One region of the Streptomyces sp. NPDC031274 genome, then DNA from elsewhere that is predicted to be linked to it. Evidence: riboswitches for the same ligand, from Rfam matches in the RefSeq annotation. Region 1 holds a riboswitch; the other holds the start of a gene.
The links. A riboswitch is a leader RNA that binds a small molecule or an ion and turns the genes downstream of it on or off. The one in region 1 is predicted to bind cobalamin.
Positions count from the first base shown of each region.

Region 2: another riboswitch for cobalamin. It lies ahead of ACZ5CR_RS20740 (ABC transporter substrate-binding protein); the one in region 1 lies ahead of metE (5-methyltetrahydropteroyltriglutamate--homocysteine S-methyltransferase).

Region 1 covers NZ_JBVIHP010000036.1:31,304-38,572, forward strand. The annotation lists partial or broken gene ACZ5CR_RS39090 (MaoC/PaaZ C-terminal domain-containing protein) at 1-52, opposite strand, end outside; gene metE (5-methyltetrahydropteroyltriglutamate--homocysteine S-methyltransferase) at 109-2,430, opposite strand; cobalamin riboswitch at 2,602-2,819, opposite strand; partial or broken gene ACZ5CR_RS39100 (3-hydroxyisobutyrate dehydrogenase) at 2,911-3,000, shown strand; partial or broken gene ACZ5CR_RS39105 (enoyl-CoA hydratase-related protein) at 3,002-3,331, shown strand; cobalamin riboswitch at 3,411-3,608, shown strand; gene ACZ5CR_RS39110 (energy-coupling factor ABC transporter permease) at 3,639-4,364, shown strand; gene ACZ5CR_RS39115 (energy-coupling factor ABC transporter substrate-binding protein) at 4,364-4,738, shown strand; gene cbiQ (cobalt ECF transporter T component CbiQ) at 4,745-5,494, shown strand; gene ACZ5CR_RS39125 (energy-coupling factor ABC transporter ATP-binding protein) at 5,491-6,414, shown strand; gene ACZ5CR_RS39130 (MDR family MFS transporter) at 6,403-7,269, opposite strand, start outside.
Region 2 covers NZ_JBVIHP010000012.1:153,143-160,411, forward strand. The annotation lists gene ACZ5CR_RS20715 (hypothetical protein) at 1-111, shown strand, start outside; gene ACZ5CR_RS20720 (DUF2252 domain-containing protein) at 324-1,679, shown strand; gene ACZ5CR_RS20725 (HAD family hydrolase) at 1,862-3,022, opposite strand; gene ACZ5CR_RS20730 (AraC family transcriptional regulator) at 3,300-4,166, shown strand; gene ACZ5CR_RS20735 (VOC family protein) at 4,172-4,678, shown strand; cobalamin riboswitch at 4,737-4,922, shown strand; gene ACZ5CR_RS20740 (ABC transporter substrate-binding protein) at 4,990-6,039, shown strand; gene ACZ5CR_RS20745 (FecCD family ABC transporter permease) at 6,138-7,133, shown strand; gene ACZ5CR_RS20750 (ABC transporter ATP-binding protein) at 7,190-7,269, shown strand, end outside.

The DNA of each region.
Region 1 (7,269 bases):
CGCAGCTCGCTTGCGACCGCTCCGCGAGGCCGGAGGCCCGGGACCGGCTCATGGCGGAACGGGGCGGCCGTTCGCCCTTGAACGACCGCCCCGACTGGTGCGTTCGGGTCAGGAACCCGTGGGCAGCTCCGCCCTCACCTCGCGTGCCGCCGCGACCAGGTTCTCCAGGGACGCCCTGGTCTCGGGCCAGCCGCGGGTCTTGAGACCGCAGTCGGGGTTCACCCACAGGCGCTCGGCGGGGATGGCCTCAAGTCCCTTGCGCAGCAGGGCCGCTGCCTCCTCTGCGCTGGGGACGCGCGGGGAGTGGATGTCGTAGACGCCGGGGCCCGCCTCGCGCGGGTAGCCGTGCTGGGCGAGTTCGCGGGCCACCTGCATGTGCGAGCGGGCGGCTTCCAGGCTGATGACGTCGGCGTCGAGGTCGTCGATGGCCTGGACGATGTCGCCGAACTCGGCGTAGCACATGTGCGTGTGGATCTGAGTGTCCGGGCGTACGCCGCTGGTGGTGAGGCGGAACGACTCGGTGGCCCAGTCCAGGTAGGCGGCACGGTCGGCGGCCCGCAGCGGCAGCGTCTCGCGCAGTGCGGGCTCATCGACCTGGATCACCGAAGTGCCTGCCGTCTCAAGGTCGTCGACCTCGTCGCGCAGAGCGAGGGCGACCTGGCGCGCCGTGTCGCCGAGCGGCTGGTCGTCGCGGACGAAGGACCAGGCGAGCATGGTGACCGGGCCGGTGAGCATGCCCTTGACGGGGCGGTCGGTGAGGGAGTTGGCGTAGGAGGTCCAGCGCACCGTCATCGGCTCGGGCCGCGAGATGTCGCCCGCCAGGACCGGCGGTCGCACATAGCGGGTGCCGTACGACTGGACCCAGCCGTGCTGCGTGGCGAGGTAGCCGGTGAGCTGCTCGGCGAAGTACTGCACCATGTCGTTGCGCTCCGGCTCGCCGTGCACCAGGACGTCGATACCTGCCTTCTCCTGGAAGGCGAGCACCTCGCGGATCTCGTTCTTGATGCGTTCCTCGTAACCGGCCGTGTCGATGCGTCCGGCACGCAAGTCGGCCCGGGTGGTTCGCAGTTCGGTGGTCTGGGGGAAGGAGCCGATGGTGGTCGTGGGCAGTTGGGGGAGGCCGAGGCGGGTCCGCTGGGCCGCCGCACGCTCCGGGTAGGCGTGGGCGCGGCGGGCATCGGCGCCGGTGACGGCGGCGACGCGGGAGCGTACGGCCGGATCGTGGGTGAGCGCCGAGCCAGAGCGGGACGCCAAGTCGGCGCGGTTGGCGGACAGTTCGGCTGTGATGGCGCCCGTACCCTGGGCCAGGCCGCGGGCCAGGGTGGCGATCTCGGCTGTCTTCTGGTGCGCGAAGGCCAGCCAGCGGGCGATCTGCGGGTCGATGTCCCGTTCGGCGGTGGAGTCCAGCGGTACGTGGAGGAGGGAGCAGGACGCCGAGACGTCGACCCGGTCGGCGAGACCCAGGAGCGTGCCCAGCGTGGAGAGAGACTTCTCCAGGTCGTTGATCCAGATGTTGCGGCCGTTGACGACGCCCGCGACCAGACGCTTGCCGGGAAGACCGCCGACGGCGGCGAGATCCTCGAGCTGGCTGGCCGCGGCCTCGGTGAAGTCGAGGGCGATGCCCTCGACCGGCGCCTTGGCGAGCACGGGCAGCGCCTCGCCGAGTCGGCCGAAGTACGAGGCGACAAGCAGCTTCGGGCGGTCGGTGAGGGCGCCGAGGTCGCGATAGGCGCGGGCGGCGGCATTGAGCTCGGCCGGGGTGCGGTCCTGGACCAGGGCGGGCTCGTCGAGTTGCACCCACTCCGCGCCCGCCGCGCGCAGGTCGGCGATGACCTCGGCGTACACGGGCAGCAGTCGGTCGAGGAGAGTGAGCGGCTCGAAGTCGGCCGCGACGCCGGGCGCGGGCTTGGCGAGCAGCAGATAGGTGACCGGGCCGACGAGGACGGGACGGGCCGCGAGGCCGAGCGCGAGGGCTTCCCCCAGCTCGGTGACCTGCTTGGCGGAGTCGGCGGTGAAGACGGTGTCGGGGCCGAGCTCCGGCACGAGGTAGTGGTAGTTGGTGTCGAACCACTTGGTCATCTCGAGCGGCGCCACGTCCTGGTTGCCGCGGGCCATCGCGAAATAGCCGTCGAGCCTGTCGGTGTCGACAGCCTCACGGTGTCGCTGGGGGACGGCGCCGACCATGACGCTGGTGTCGAGGACGTGGTCGTAGTACGAGAAGTCACCGGTCGGCACCTCATGGATGCCGGCGGCGGCCAGATGCTGCCAGGTGGACCGGCGCAGCTGCGCCGCGGTCTCCCGGAGGGCGTCAGCGGTGACGCGGCCCTTCCAGTAGCCCTCGACGGCCTTCTTCAGTTCCCGGTCGGGGCCCTGGCGGGGGTAGCCGTACACGGTGGACCGTGCTGCCGCGGCTGCGGACTTCGGTGTCACGGAAATCTCCTTCGCGAGATGACTCCTTGAGATCCCGGAGACGGGACACGGACGCGAAGGGGTGACGAACCGGGCGGACCGAACGCGCGCCATCGGCGCGGTGCTGCGGTACTCCACCTGATCTGTACGCCGACCCGCCCACGAGGTCACCGGGATGTCCGCACGTGAGGGGTCACGTACGGGCAACGGGCAGGTCTTCGGACTCGCGGGCACACCTGCCGAGGCAGGTTCCTACTGGCCGTCGCTTCCCGGATCCGCGCTCGGATCCAGTGCGTATGACGGCGGTCGTTCCCACTCACCGCTGCGGGGCAGTCCCGGATTCCCACCGGGTTCCCTCTTGCGACGCGTCTGCCTGGCGGGCAGGGCGAACCAGCTGCACTGGTCAGGCTAAGGGGTGGTCGGCTTCTTGGGCAGTGCTGATCACATTCCGGACCGTGAGGTGAGACACGGATCCACGGAGTGGGGGTCGCGCGAAGGGGCGCGGAACGGATCGAGGCGGGCCCGCTCCTGACGGTCATGGGCAGGAAGACGGTGCACTGTGGCGGACCCGGCGCCGGTCAGGCGGCGAAGAATGGAGATGTGCCTGACCGGTCGCACCATGGACGCAGGGGAAGCGGAGCGGGCCGGGCTCGTCTCGCGCGTGGTGCCCGCCGGTGAACTCGTCGGTGAGGCCCTCGCCGTCGCCGAGGCCGTCGCAGGGATGTCCCTGCCCGTCGCGATGATGGCGAAGGAACCCGTGTCCCGGGCCTTCGAGACGACCCTCGCGGAGGGCGTGTGCTTCGAACGCCGCCTCTTCCACGCCGTGTTCGCGACCGCGGACCAGAAGGAGGGCATGGCCGCCTTCGTCGACAAGCGACCGCCCGGCTTCACGCATTCCTGCGGCCTGAGGTCTGAGACCTGAGGCCTGACCAGGGGCGTACGCCCCTGGTCGTGTGCGTTGGCGCGTGCCACAGCCGCGGCCGTCCCGCAAGTTGTCAGGAAACTCGGTCGCGCACTATGGTCACCACGCCTTGGTGAACGGGAAATCCGGTGTGATGCCGGTGCGGCCCTCGCCACTGTGATCGGGAAGTCCGGCTCCAGCCCTCGCGGCAGCCACTGGGTGCGAACGCATCCGGGAAGGCGGAGTCCGGTCGGTATGACCCGTCAGCCAGGAGACCGGCCAAGGCGCGTTGTCCATCCACGAGGTGCTGGAGAGGGTCTGCTTAGCCATGCACATAGCCGAGGGTTTCCTCCCGCCGGCGCACGCGATCGCCTGGGGCGTAGCGTCCGCGCCGTTCGTCGTCCACGGAGTCCGCTCCCTGACCCGTGAAGTCAAGGAGCACCCCGAGAGCACCCTGCTCCTGGGCGCCTCCGGAGCCTTCACCTTTGTCCTTTCCGCACTGAAAATCCCTTCCGTCACGGGCAGTTGCTCGCACCCGACGGGCACCGGGCTCGGCGCGATCCTGTTCCGGCCGCCGATCATGGCCGTGCTCGGCACGATCACGCTGCTCTTCCAGGCCCTGCTGCTCGCCCACGGCGGGCTCACCACGCTCGGCGCCAACGTGTTCTCCATGGCGATCGTCGGGCCATGGGCCGGATACGCGGTCTACCGGCTCCTGAAGCGGTACGACGTGCCGCTCATGGTCGCCGTGTTCTTCGGCGCGTTCGTCGCCGACCTCTCCACGTACTGCGTCACCAGCGTCCAGCTGGCCCTGGCGTTCCCCGACCCGAGCAGCGGATTCCTCGGCGCCCTGGGCAAGTTCGGCGGCATCTTCGCCGTCACGCAGATCCCCCTGGCGGTCAGCGAGGGACTCCTCACCGTCCTGGTGATGCGGCTGCTCGTACAGTCCAGCAAGGGTGAACTCACGCGGCTCGGCGTACTGCTGCAGGGCAAGCAGTCGGCGGCGACCGCGGCGAAGAAGACGGAGACGACGGAGACGGGGGCCAGCGCCTGATGAGCCGGAACGCGAAGATCAACATTCTGCTCCTCGTCATCGTCGCCGCGCTCGCGGTGCTGCCGGTGGCGCTGGGCCTCGGCGACGACGAAAAGGAACCGTTCGCAGGGGCGGACGCCCAGGCCGAGACCGCGATCACCGAGATCAAGCCGGACTACGAGCCGTGGTTCTCGCCGCTGTACGAACCCCCTTCCGGGGAGATCGAGTCGGCGCTCTTCGCCCTGCAGGCGGCACTCGGGGCGGGCGTCCTCGCGTACTACTTCGGTCTGCGCAAGGGGCGCCGCCAGGGCGCCGACATCGCACGGGAGCAGGAAGTATCGGCGGAGAGGTCCACCGACGTGGAGGGCGCCCGGCCCGAGACCGAGCAGGTCTGAGCCCGCGTGCTGCCCATCGACGCGGCGGCGCACAGCAGTCGCTGGCGCCGCCGTCACCCCGTGGACAAGGCTGTTCTCGGGCTAGGCCTCACTGTCCTGGCCGTCTCGCTGCCGCCCTGGCCCGGTGCCGCCCTGGTGCTGATCGCGGCGCTCGCCGTGCTGCTCGGGCCTGCCGGTGTGCCGCCGCGCAAACTGTGGCGGGCCTACCGCGTACCGCTCGGCTTCTGCGTCACCGGAGCCCTGACCCTGATTGTCCAACTCGGCGGAACCGGAGGGTTCGTCACGCTCGCCGACGGCGGTCCCGCGCGAGCGGGCGGTCTGCTCCTGCGCACGTCGGCGGCCTCGCTCGGCGTCCTGCTGTTCGCCTTCACCACACCGATGTCGGATCTGCTGCCCCGCCTGGTGAAGGCGGGCGTTCCGGCGCCGGTCGTGGACGTGGCCCTGGTCATGTACCGGATGAGCTTCCTGCTCCTGGACTCCATGAGCCGGATCCGGCAGGCGCAGGCCGCTCGGCTCGGCCACACCACCCGGGCCGCCACCTGGCGCTCCCTCGGCTCCCTGGCGGCCACCGCGTTCGTGCGGGCCTTCGACCGGGCGACCCGGTTGCAGGCCGGGCTCGCCGGACGCGGCTACGACGGAACCCTGCGCGTCCTTGTGCCCGAAGCCCGGATCTCCCGCGGTTTCGTGGCCGCCAGCGCGGTACTCCTCACGGGCCTCGCGGTCCTCACCCTCGTACTGGAAAGGCTCCTTCCATGAGCGACCCGAGCGAGCCGAGCGCCCCGAGCTGTCCGAGCGAGCCGAGTGCTCCTCGCGAGCGAGAGCCGGGCGCGGCCTTGGTCGCTCTGCGCGCTGCTTCCTACGCGTACGAGGAGGGGCCGACCGTGCTCAGCGGCCTCGACTTCGATGTCACCGAGGGACGCGCTCTCGCGCTGCTCGGGCGCAACGGCAGCGGCAAGACCACTCTCATGCGGCTGCTGAGCGGCGGACTGCGCCCCGACCGGGGCGGGTTGAGCGTCGTGGGCGTCCCTGTGACGTACGACCGCAAGGGTCTGACCCGGCTGCGCACCACTGTCCAGCTGGTCGTCCAGGACCCGGACGACCAGCTGTTCGCCGCCTCGGTGGAGCAGGACGTGTCCTTCGGGCCGCTGAACCTCGGGCTGCCCGACGCCGAGGTCCGGGCGCGGGTCGCCGAGGCGCTCGCCGCGCTCGACATCGGCGCGCTGGCGGACCGCCCCACCCATCTGCTCTCCTACGGCCAGCGCAAGCGGACGGCCATCGCGGGTGCCGTGGCGATGCGCCCCCGCGTACTGATCCTCGACGAGCCGACCGCCGGACTCGACCCGGACGGCCAGGAGCGGCTCCTGGCCACCCTGCAAGGACTGCGGGACGCGGGGACGACCGTGGTCATGGCCACCCACGATGTGGATCTGGCCCTCCGCTGGGCCGACGACGCGGCGCTGCTCACCCCCTCGGGAGTGCGCACCGGGCCGGTCGCGGAGATGCTCGCCCGACGGGATCTCCTGGCGCGGGCGGGACTTCGCCTGCCGTGGGGGATCGCCGTCTCGGAGCTGCTGCGGACGAAGGGCCTGCTGGACGGGGACGGCGACGGGCCGCGCACACCGGAGGAGCTGGCCGCCCTCATGGCCCCGGCGATGCCCGGTGCGTCAGCCGGTTGACGGGACCGGGGCGCGGCTGCGACCGGGCAGGAGTGCCACGGCCAGGAGCGGGATCGCGGCGAGCGCGAGCCAAGGCGCCCAGGACGGAAGACCGGCGTCGAGGAGCGAGCCGGTCGCGGCGCTGCCCGCGAGGACGATCAGGCCGGAGACCGAGGACAGGGCCCCCGTGTAGAGGCCGATCCTGCCGTCGGGAGTCAGGTCGGGGACCCAGGCGCGGGCGGCCGGTGCGACCAGCATCTGGCCGAGGGTGAGGAGGACGACGAAGGCGGCGGCGGGCAGCAGCCCGGCGACACCGGTCCGGGCGGCCGGGCGCGCGAGGGCCACGACGGCGAACCCGACGGAGATGAGCACGAGCCCGGCCGCCATGGAGCGCCGCAGATCGAGCCGGTCCGCCGCCCAGTGGGTGACCGGCAGCTGCGCGGTCACCACAAGCAGCGAGGAGAGGGCGAAGAGCCAGGCCAGCGGCGCCTGCGACCCGGCCGTGCGCTCCACCTCCTGGGGGAGTGCGAGATAGAGCTGGTTGTACGCCAGGAGATATGCGCCGTACGCACCGCACACCGCCAGGAAGCGGCGGTTGCGCAGCATGTCGCGTACGCCTCCCTGTACGCGGGTCCGCTCCCGCCCGGGTATGCGCTGGGGCAACAGCCACAGGTGCCCGGCAAGTACGAGGACGAAGACCCCGGATCCGGCGAGGCAGACGGTGCGGAAGTCGACGGAGAGCAGCAGCGCGCCGAGGAGCGGACCGACGAACGCGCCGGCCTGGCCCGCCACGGTGAGCAGGGCCAGGACGCGGGTACGCGGGCCGCGTCCTGCCTCCTCCCAGAGCACCGCCTGCCGGGCGACCTCGGATTCGAC
Region 2 (7,269 bases), on a different contig from region 1:
AACCAAGCGAGCAACACCCGGATCCGGAGCATGGCGGAGGACGTGGGAATCCACCCGCCGTCGGACATCACCTGCCATATGGTGCGTGCCCTCATGCGCTACAGCCGCTGAGCTGTCGCACGGAGGCGTACGGACGTGCACGGACGCGTACGGACGTGCGTGGACGTGCACGGACGTGCACACGGGCGGGGGTCTCAGGCCCCCGCCCCTCGGCAGGGTCACCCGTTCGCCGTATCCGGCATGCGTACGCGCCTACGGCGGCATTGGCTGCTGCTGAGAGGAGGCTGTTGCCTGGAGTTGCCGACGGAGAGGGGCCAGGGGCGATGACCACCCCGGACGAGCGTGCCCGCCAGGGCAGAGCCGCCCGCAAGCATGCCTCCCGTTCCTCGCACGGGGCCTGGATACCCTCCGCCGACCGCCCCGATCCGGTGGCTGTCCTCGAACGGCAGGGCGCGGACCGCGTACAGGAGCTGCTGCCCATCCGGTACGCCCGCATGGCCGCCTCCCCCTTCTCCTTCCTGCGGGGCGCCGCCGCCGTCATGGCGGGAGACCTCGCCGTCCAATGGCACACCGGGCTCATGGTCCAACTCTGCGGCGACGCCCACCTGTTGAACTTCGGCCTGTTCGCGTCGCCGGAACGCACCCTGCTCTTCGACCTCGACGACTTCGACGAGACCTGCCCGGGGCCCTTCGAGTGGGACGTCAAACGCCTGGCCGCGAGCATCGCCGTGGCGGCCGGCGGCAACGGCCACCCCGAAGCCAGGGCGCGCGAGGCATGCCTCGCGGCGGTGGCGGCGTACCGCGCGTCGATGAGGCGCCTGGCGGGTCTCGGCGAACTGGCCGTCTGGTACGAACGGACGGACGCGCAGGACCTGTTGCCCCTCATCCGCTCCGACCGCCACCGCGAGCGCGCGGCGACCACCCTCGACCGGGCCCGCCGCCGTACGAGCCTGCAGGCGCTCGGCAAGCTGACAGAGGAGGTGGACGGGGCTCCCGGCGTCCGCCGCATCATCCACGACCCGCCGCTCCTCGAACCGGCGCGCGCCCCGGACCTCGCGGCCGTGCGCAAGATCTTCGGCGACTACCGCTCCACGCTCGCCGAGGAGCGCCGACTCCTCCTCGACCGCTACCACTTCGTGGACGCGGCGCGGAAAGTGGTGGGCGTGGGCAGTGTCGGCACCCGCTGCTTCATCGTGCTCCTCGCCGGGCGCGACGCCGACGACCCGCTCTTCCTCCAGATCAAGGAGGCGGTCCGCTCGGTACTGGAGGACCACCTTCCGGCAGGACCGTACGCCCATCCCGGCCACCGCGTGGTCGCGGGCCAGCGCCTGCTCCAGGCGGCGAGCGACATCTTCCTCGGCTGGATGACGGGCCCCCAGGGCCGCTCGTACTACTGGCGCCAGCTCCGCGACATGAAGGGCTCGGCGGACGTCGAGGCCATGTCCGCCTCGGAGCTGCGCTCCTACGCCCGGCTCTGCGGCACGGCTCTGGCCCGCGCCCACGCCCGCTCCGGCGACCGCGTGGCCATAGCCGCCTACTTGGGCGGCTCCGACACGTTCGACCGGGCGATCGCGGACTTCGCGCTGCGCTACGCCGTGCAGAACGCCGAGGACCACGCGGCGCTGACGGAGGCGATCGCCTCGGGGGTGGTGAACGCCGAGGATCCCAGGCCGCTCTAAGAGACGGTGGACGCCTTCGCCGCGCTGCGGGAGCGCCCTCTGCGCCCATGATCGGTACGACGCTTCCGCCGAGCGGGCGGGGCGGGGCGGGCACGGCACCCGGCGGAAGCGAATCAGACGTACCTGGGACGGCTGGGCACCCTGGTATCAGAGACGGCTGGACACCCTCGTCCCCGGGACGACTAGCGGATCTCGTCAGGGACCACCGTCAGCCACCGCTTGTCGGCGGTCACCTTCTGGCCGAGCTCCCGCTGCCGGTCCGCGTTCTTCTGCTTCATCTCGTCCAGCTGCTTCATGTACGAGTCCTTGCGGTTGACCCAGACCCGCGCCCCGCCGTGCGCCACGTCCGCCGAGTGGAACAGCATCGGGCCGTCGCTCACCGGGGTGTCGCCCGCCGCCAGGACGGGCTTCTTCCACTCGTCGATGTACGTGTTGATGGCCGCGGGCTTGCCCTGGTACCAGGTCAGCGGCGCCCACAGGTTCGGCGTCAGCTCGCGCTTGGCGAGCTTCTTCTCGTCGAAGCGGCCCTCAGCGATCTCCTTGCGGGAGCTGGTGAGCTTGCCCGTCTTGCGGTCCTTGAGCTGCAGGCCGACGCCGATGACGTTCTCGGGCTTCACGTTGTAGCCGTACTTGGGGTCGGCGAGGACCATCCGCACCAGGTCCTCGCTGGCCGCGCTGACGACGTACACCTCGATGCCGTGCCCTTGCAGCGAGTTGTAGAGCTCCTGCATGCCGGTGAAGAACTCGGGCTTCTTGACCTCGGTCTTCGTCAGCTTCCCGTCCTCGTAGTACTCGGCGGGGATGGGCTTGTCATAGGCCAGGAGCTCGTCGACGTACCCCTTGAGCTCCTTCAGCGTGAAACCGGAGAAGATCTGCGCGGCCCACGGGTAGGAGACCTGGTCGTCGATCTCGCAGAGCCGGGTGTAGTAGCTGTAGAGGCTCTCCTTGTGCTTCGCCGTGTCCTTGAAGGGGATGATCTTCAGTGACGGGTCCATCGACTTGCGGGTCAGCACCCCCTTCATCTCCAGGAAGGGCAGGAGGGACTCCTCCAGGTCGTTGCGGTACGTCGTGTTGTCCGCGTCGAAGACGGCGTACGCGCCCTTGTGCTCGTTCTTCGCGATGACCTTGCCCAGCTTCTTCGCGACCGGCTTGGGCCAGTGCTTCAGCTCGGCCGTGGCCTTCGAGGTCTTCGCGGCGGTTCTCGCCGAGGCGTCCGCGGCCGTCGCGTCCGTGCTCGGCCAGAGAGCCGTGCCCGCGAGAACGGCCGCGGTGAGCGCGCCCGCCGTGCCGAGTACGGCCAGCTTGCCCTTTGCCTTTACTACTTTTACTGCCTTTGCTGCCATGGTTCTGTGCCCCCTGAGAGCGGTCTGCGCCCCGTCCGGAGCGGCGGGTCATCGTATGGGGTGGGACGGCGGATTCCCATGATCGACATCACCGGACGGAACGGGCATGGGTCGGCCGTGGGCGGGTAGTGGGATGGGACGCCTGCCGGGGTGCTCGGGCTTGCTCAGGTGCGTTCCGGGCTCAGGTGCGCTCCGGTCTGCTCGTGGGCCTGCTCGGGCTTGCTCCGGTCTGCTCGTGGGCCTGCTTCGGAGCGGCGCTCATCGCATACTGGTGGGCATGGAGACCGTCTCCCGCGAGTTCGTGCGGGCCGCTCCGCGGCTCGACGGCATGGTCGTGTCCGCCGTCGGCTACCGCACGGCGGGTGAGCTGCCCGGCCTGCACCGCGGCCTGCCGTCCCCGTATCTGACGCTGATCTTCTCGCTGGACGGTCCCGTCGCCACCGGCCGCAGTCCCGAGCAGGCGGTCGGCCCCGATGCCATCCGCACGGACATCGTCCTGGGCGGCCTGCACCAGTCCCCGGCGTACGTCGTGCGGCCCGAGCACGAGGCGGGCATCCAGCTCGCCGTGCATCCGCTCGCCGCCCGCGCCCTGTTCGGCGTACCGGCCTCGTTGCTGACCGGTGACCTGGTGACGTCCGGCGCGGACGTGATGGGGCGCCGCGCCGTCGACGTACGGGAGCTGCTGTGCGAGCAGGGTGGGTGGGAGGAGCGATTCGCCTCCCTGTCCGGCTACCTGAGGCAGCGCGTGGCCGACGCCGACGCGAACGGAGCCGTACGGCCCGAGGTCGCCGAGGCCTGGGCCTGGCTGGCCCGGCACCGGGGCGTCGGCACCCTGCGCGGCCTCTCCCGGCACGTGGCGCTCAGCGAACGCCGCCTGACCACGCTCTTCCGTGCCGAGACGGGCCTGAGCCCCAAGCAGGCGGGCCGTCTGATGCGCTTCCAGCGCGCCCGCGACGCCGTCGTACGCCCTGTCGCCTCGGGTGGCGCCCCCGACCTGGCCCGCGTCGCCGCCGACTGCGGCTACTACGACCACTCCCATCTGGTACGGGACTTCCGGCAGTACACCGGGGTGAGTCCCAGCGGCTGGCTGGCCGAAGAGTGCCGGAATATCCAAGCCGGGAGCCATGGCGGGGGCGAAGAGTAGGACTCATGGACACCAACGAGAAGCAGCAGTCCCAGTCCCAGCCTCAGTCCAAGCCCCAGTCCCAGGCCCAGCCCCAGTCCCAGCCCCGGTCGACCTCCGCTTCGGCCGGGCGCGCCCCCGATGTCTGGCCGTCGCTCCAGGCCAACGACGCCCCCGCCCTGATCGACTTCCTGGTCGGCACGGTCGGCTTCCTGCGCACCGCCGTCTACGAGGACGGCGACCGCGTGGCCCACGCCGAGCTCGACTGGCCCGAGGGCGGCGCCGTCATGCTCGGCTCGTACGACGAGAAGTCGCAGGACTGGTGCCTGAAGCCGGGCACCTTCGGCGCGTACGTCGTCACCGATCACGTGGACGACCTCTACCAGCGGCTCAGCGCCGCCGGAGTCGAGATCATCCGTGAGATCGAGGACCAGCCGTACGGCAGCCGGGAGTTCGCGATCGCCGACCCCGAGGGCAACAAGTGGTCCTTCGGCACCTACCGCGGCGCACCGAGGCCCGACCAGGCGTCCTGACCGGGCTTCCTGCTCAGGCGTCCTGACCAGGCATTCTGAGGGGTGCCCTGACCTCGCGTGATAGCTTGCGGACGCCAGTCGACCCACACCAGGGCCAGGGAATCCGGTGCGAATCCGGAACTGACGCGCAGCGGTGAGGGGGTACGGGCGGGGCCACGGCCACTGGGCGTCCACGGACGCCTGGGAAGGCGCCCCGTCCGGCCGATCCCCGAGTCCGAAGACCTGCTGGCCGCCTTCGCCCGCGCACCGAGCGGCGGAGGTGACGAAGCAGGCCAGGCTCCGCGTATGAGCCGTGAGACTCAAGGGATCGTGTGTCCTCCACAGCCCGTCGTGTACGTATACCCGTCTTCCTCAGTTTCTTCAGTGCGGCTCTGGTCGTCACGCTGACCTCCTGCGGCGGCTCGCCTGCCTCCTCCACCACGGACAAGAAGGCCGACGGCTATCCACTGACCCTGACCTCCTGCGGCAAGAAGGCGGAGATCAAGGCGCCGCCGCAGCGGGCGGTCTCCCTCGACCAGGGCTCCACCGAGATCCTGCTCTCCCTCGGACTCGCGGACCGCATGGTCGGCACCGGGACCTGGACGGACCCGGTGCTCAAGGGACTGGAGAAGGACAACGCCAAGGTGCCCCGGATCGCCGACAGCTACCCCTCCTTCGAGAAGGTCCTCGCCAAGGAACCGGACTTCGTCACCGCGTCCTTCCTGGCGACGGTCAGCAAGGGCGGCGTCGCGGACCGCGCCAAGTTCGCCGAACTCGGCGTACCCGCCTACGTCTCACCGTCCGACTGCGCGGGCAAGGACAACAGCGGCGACGGTGACGGCAAGCGGGTCAAGACGCTGACCATGGACACGGTGTACGGCGAGGTGCGGGACCTGGCCAAGGCCTTCGGGGTCGAGAAGCGCGGCGAACGCCTGATCACGGAGCTCAAGGGCCGGGTGGCGAAGGCAACGAAGGAGATCGACGCGTCCGACACGACCCTCCTCTACTGGTTCGCCAACTCCGACGCCCCCTACATCGCGGGCTGCTGCGGAGCGCCGGGCATCATCACCCGCGAGCTCGGCACGGAGAACGTCTTCGACGACACCCGCGAGGAGTGGCCCCAGATCAACTGGGAGACGGTGGCGGACCGCGACCCGGACGTCCTGGTCATCGGCGACCTCACCCGCAAGTCGCAGACGGCTGAGAGCGCGAAGAAGAAGATCGAGTTCCTGGAGTCCAACCCGGTCACCAAGAACCTGACCGCGGTGAAGAAGAAGCGGTACGTGCTGCTGAGCGGCCAGGCCATGAACCCGTCGATCCGTACGGTGGACGGCGTTGAGCAAGTCGCCGACGCGTTGCGCGAGTTCGGGCTCGACAAGTGAGGGGTGGCGCCGGTGTCGGCGCCGGTGCCCGTGCCCGTGTCGGTCTCGGTGTCGGCGCCGGTTCCCGTGTCGGCGTCGCGGGCGGTGTACGCCGCGCCCTGCTCTGGACGACGGGACTCGCCGCCCTCGCCCTCTCCGTGGCGGTGGCCGTCACGATCGGCCCCGCCGACATCTCCGTACTGGACGTGTGGTCGGCGGTGGCCGCCCACCTCGGCTGGGGCGAGGCGACGCTGACGCCGATCCGGGACGGCATCGTCTGGAACCTGCGCATGCCGCGCACGCTCCTCGCGGCGGTCTGCGGCGCGGGCCTCGCGGTGTGCGGAACGGTCCTCCAGTCCCTCCTGCGCAATCCGCTGGCCGACCCCTTCGTGCTCGGTGTCTCCTCGGGCGCTTCCACGGGGGCGGTCGCGATCGTCGTCCTGGGGGTCGGCGGGGGAGTGGTGTCGATCTCGGCGGGGGCCTTCGTGGGGGCCCTCTGCTCGTTCGCCCTCGTCCTGCTGCTCAGCCACACCCTGGGCGGGAGCACCGACAGGGTGGTGCTTTCCGGGGTGGCGGCGATGCAGCTCTTCTCCGCGCTCACTTCCTTCGTGATCCTGACGGCGGGCAACGCGGAGACGACGCGGGGTGTCCTGTTCTGGCTGCTCGGCTCGTTGAGCGGGGTGGGCTGGACGGATGTCTGGCTGTGCGGGGCGGTGCTCGTCGTCGCCCTCGTGATCTGCCTGGCGCATGCCCGCACCCTGGACGCGTTCGTGTTCGGCCAGGACGCGGCGGCGACGCTGGGAGTCCACGTGGCCCGTACCCGCCTCCTGCTGCTCTCCACCACGGCCCTGCTCACGGCGGCGCTGGTCAGCAGCGCGGGCGCCATCGGCTTCGTCGGCCTGGTCCTGCCGCACGCGGCCCGCGCCCTGGTCGGCTCGGGGCACGCGCGACTGCTCCCGGTCACGGCGCTCGCGGGCGCGGTGTTCCTGGTGTGGGTGGACACGCTCGCCCGTACGGTCCTGGACCCGCAGGAGGTCCCGGTGGGCGTGGTGACGTCCCTGATCGGCGTACCGGCATTCGTCCTGGTCCTCTACCGCACGCGAAAGGCGACGTGACCGACGACGTGATCGAGGACATGACGGACGACATGACCAACGCCGTGACCGACAACATGACCGCCGCCGTGACCGGCGACGTGATCCCGCACGCTGCTGTCCCCGGCCTGCGAGCCGACCGAGTGACCAGAACGGC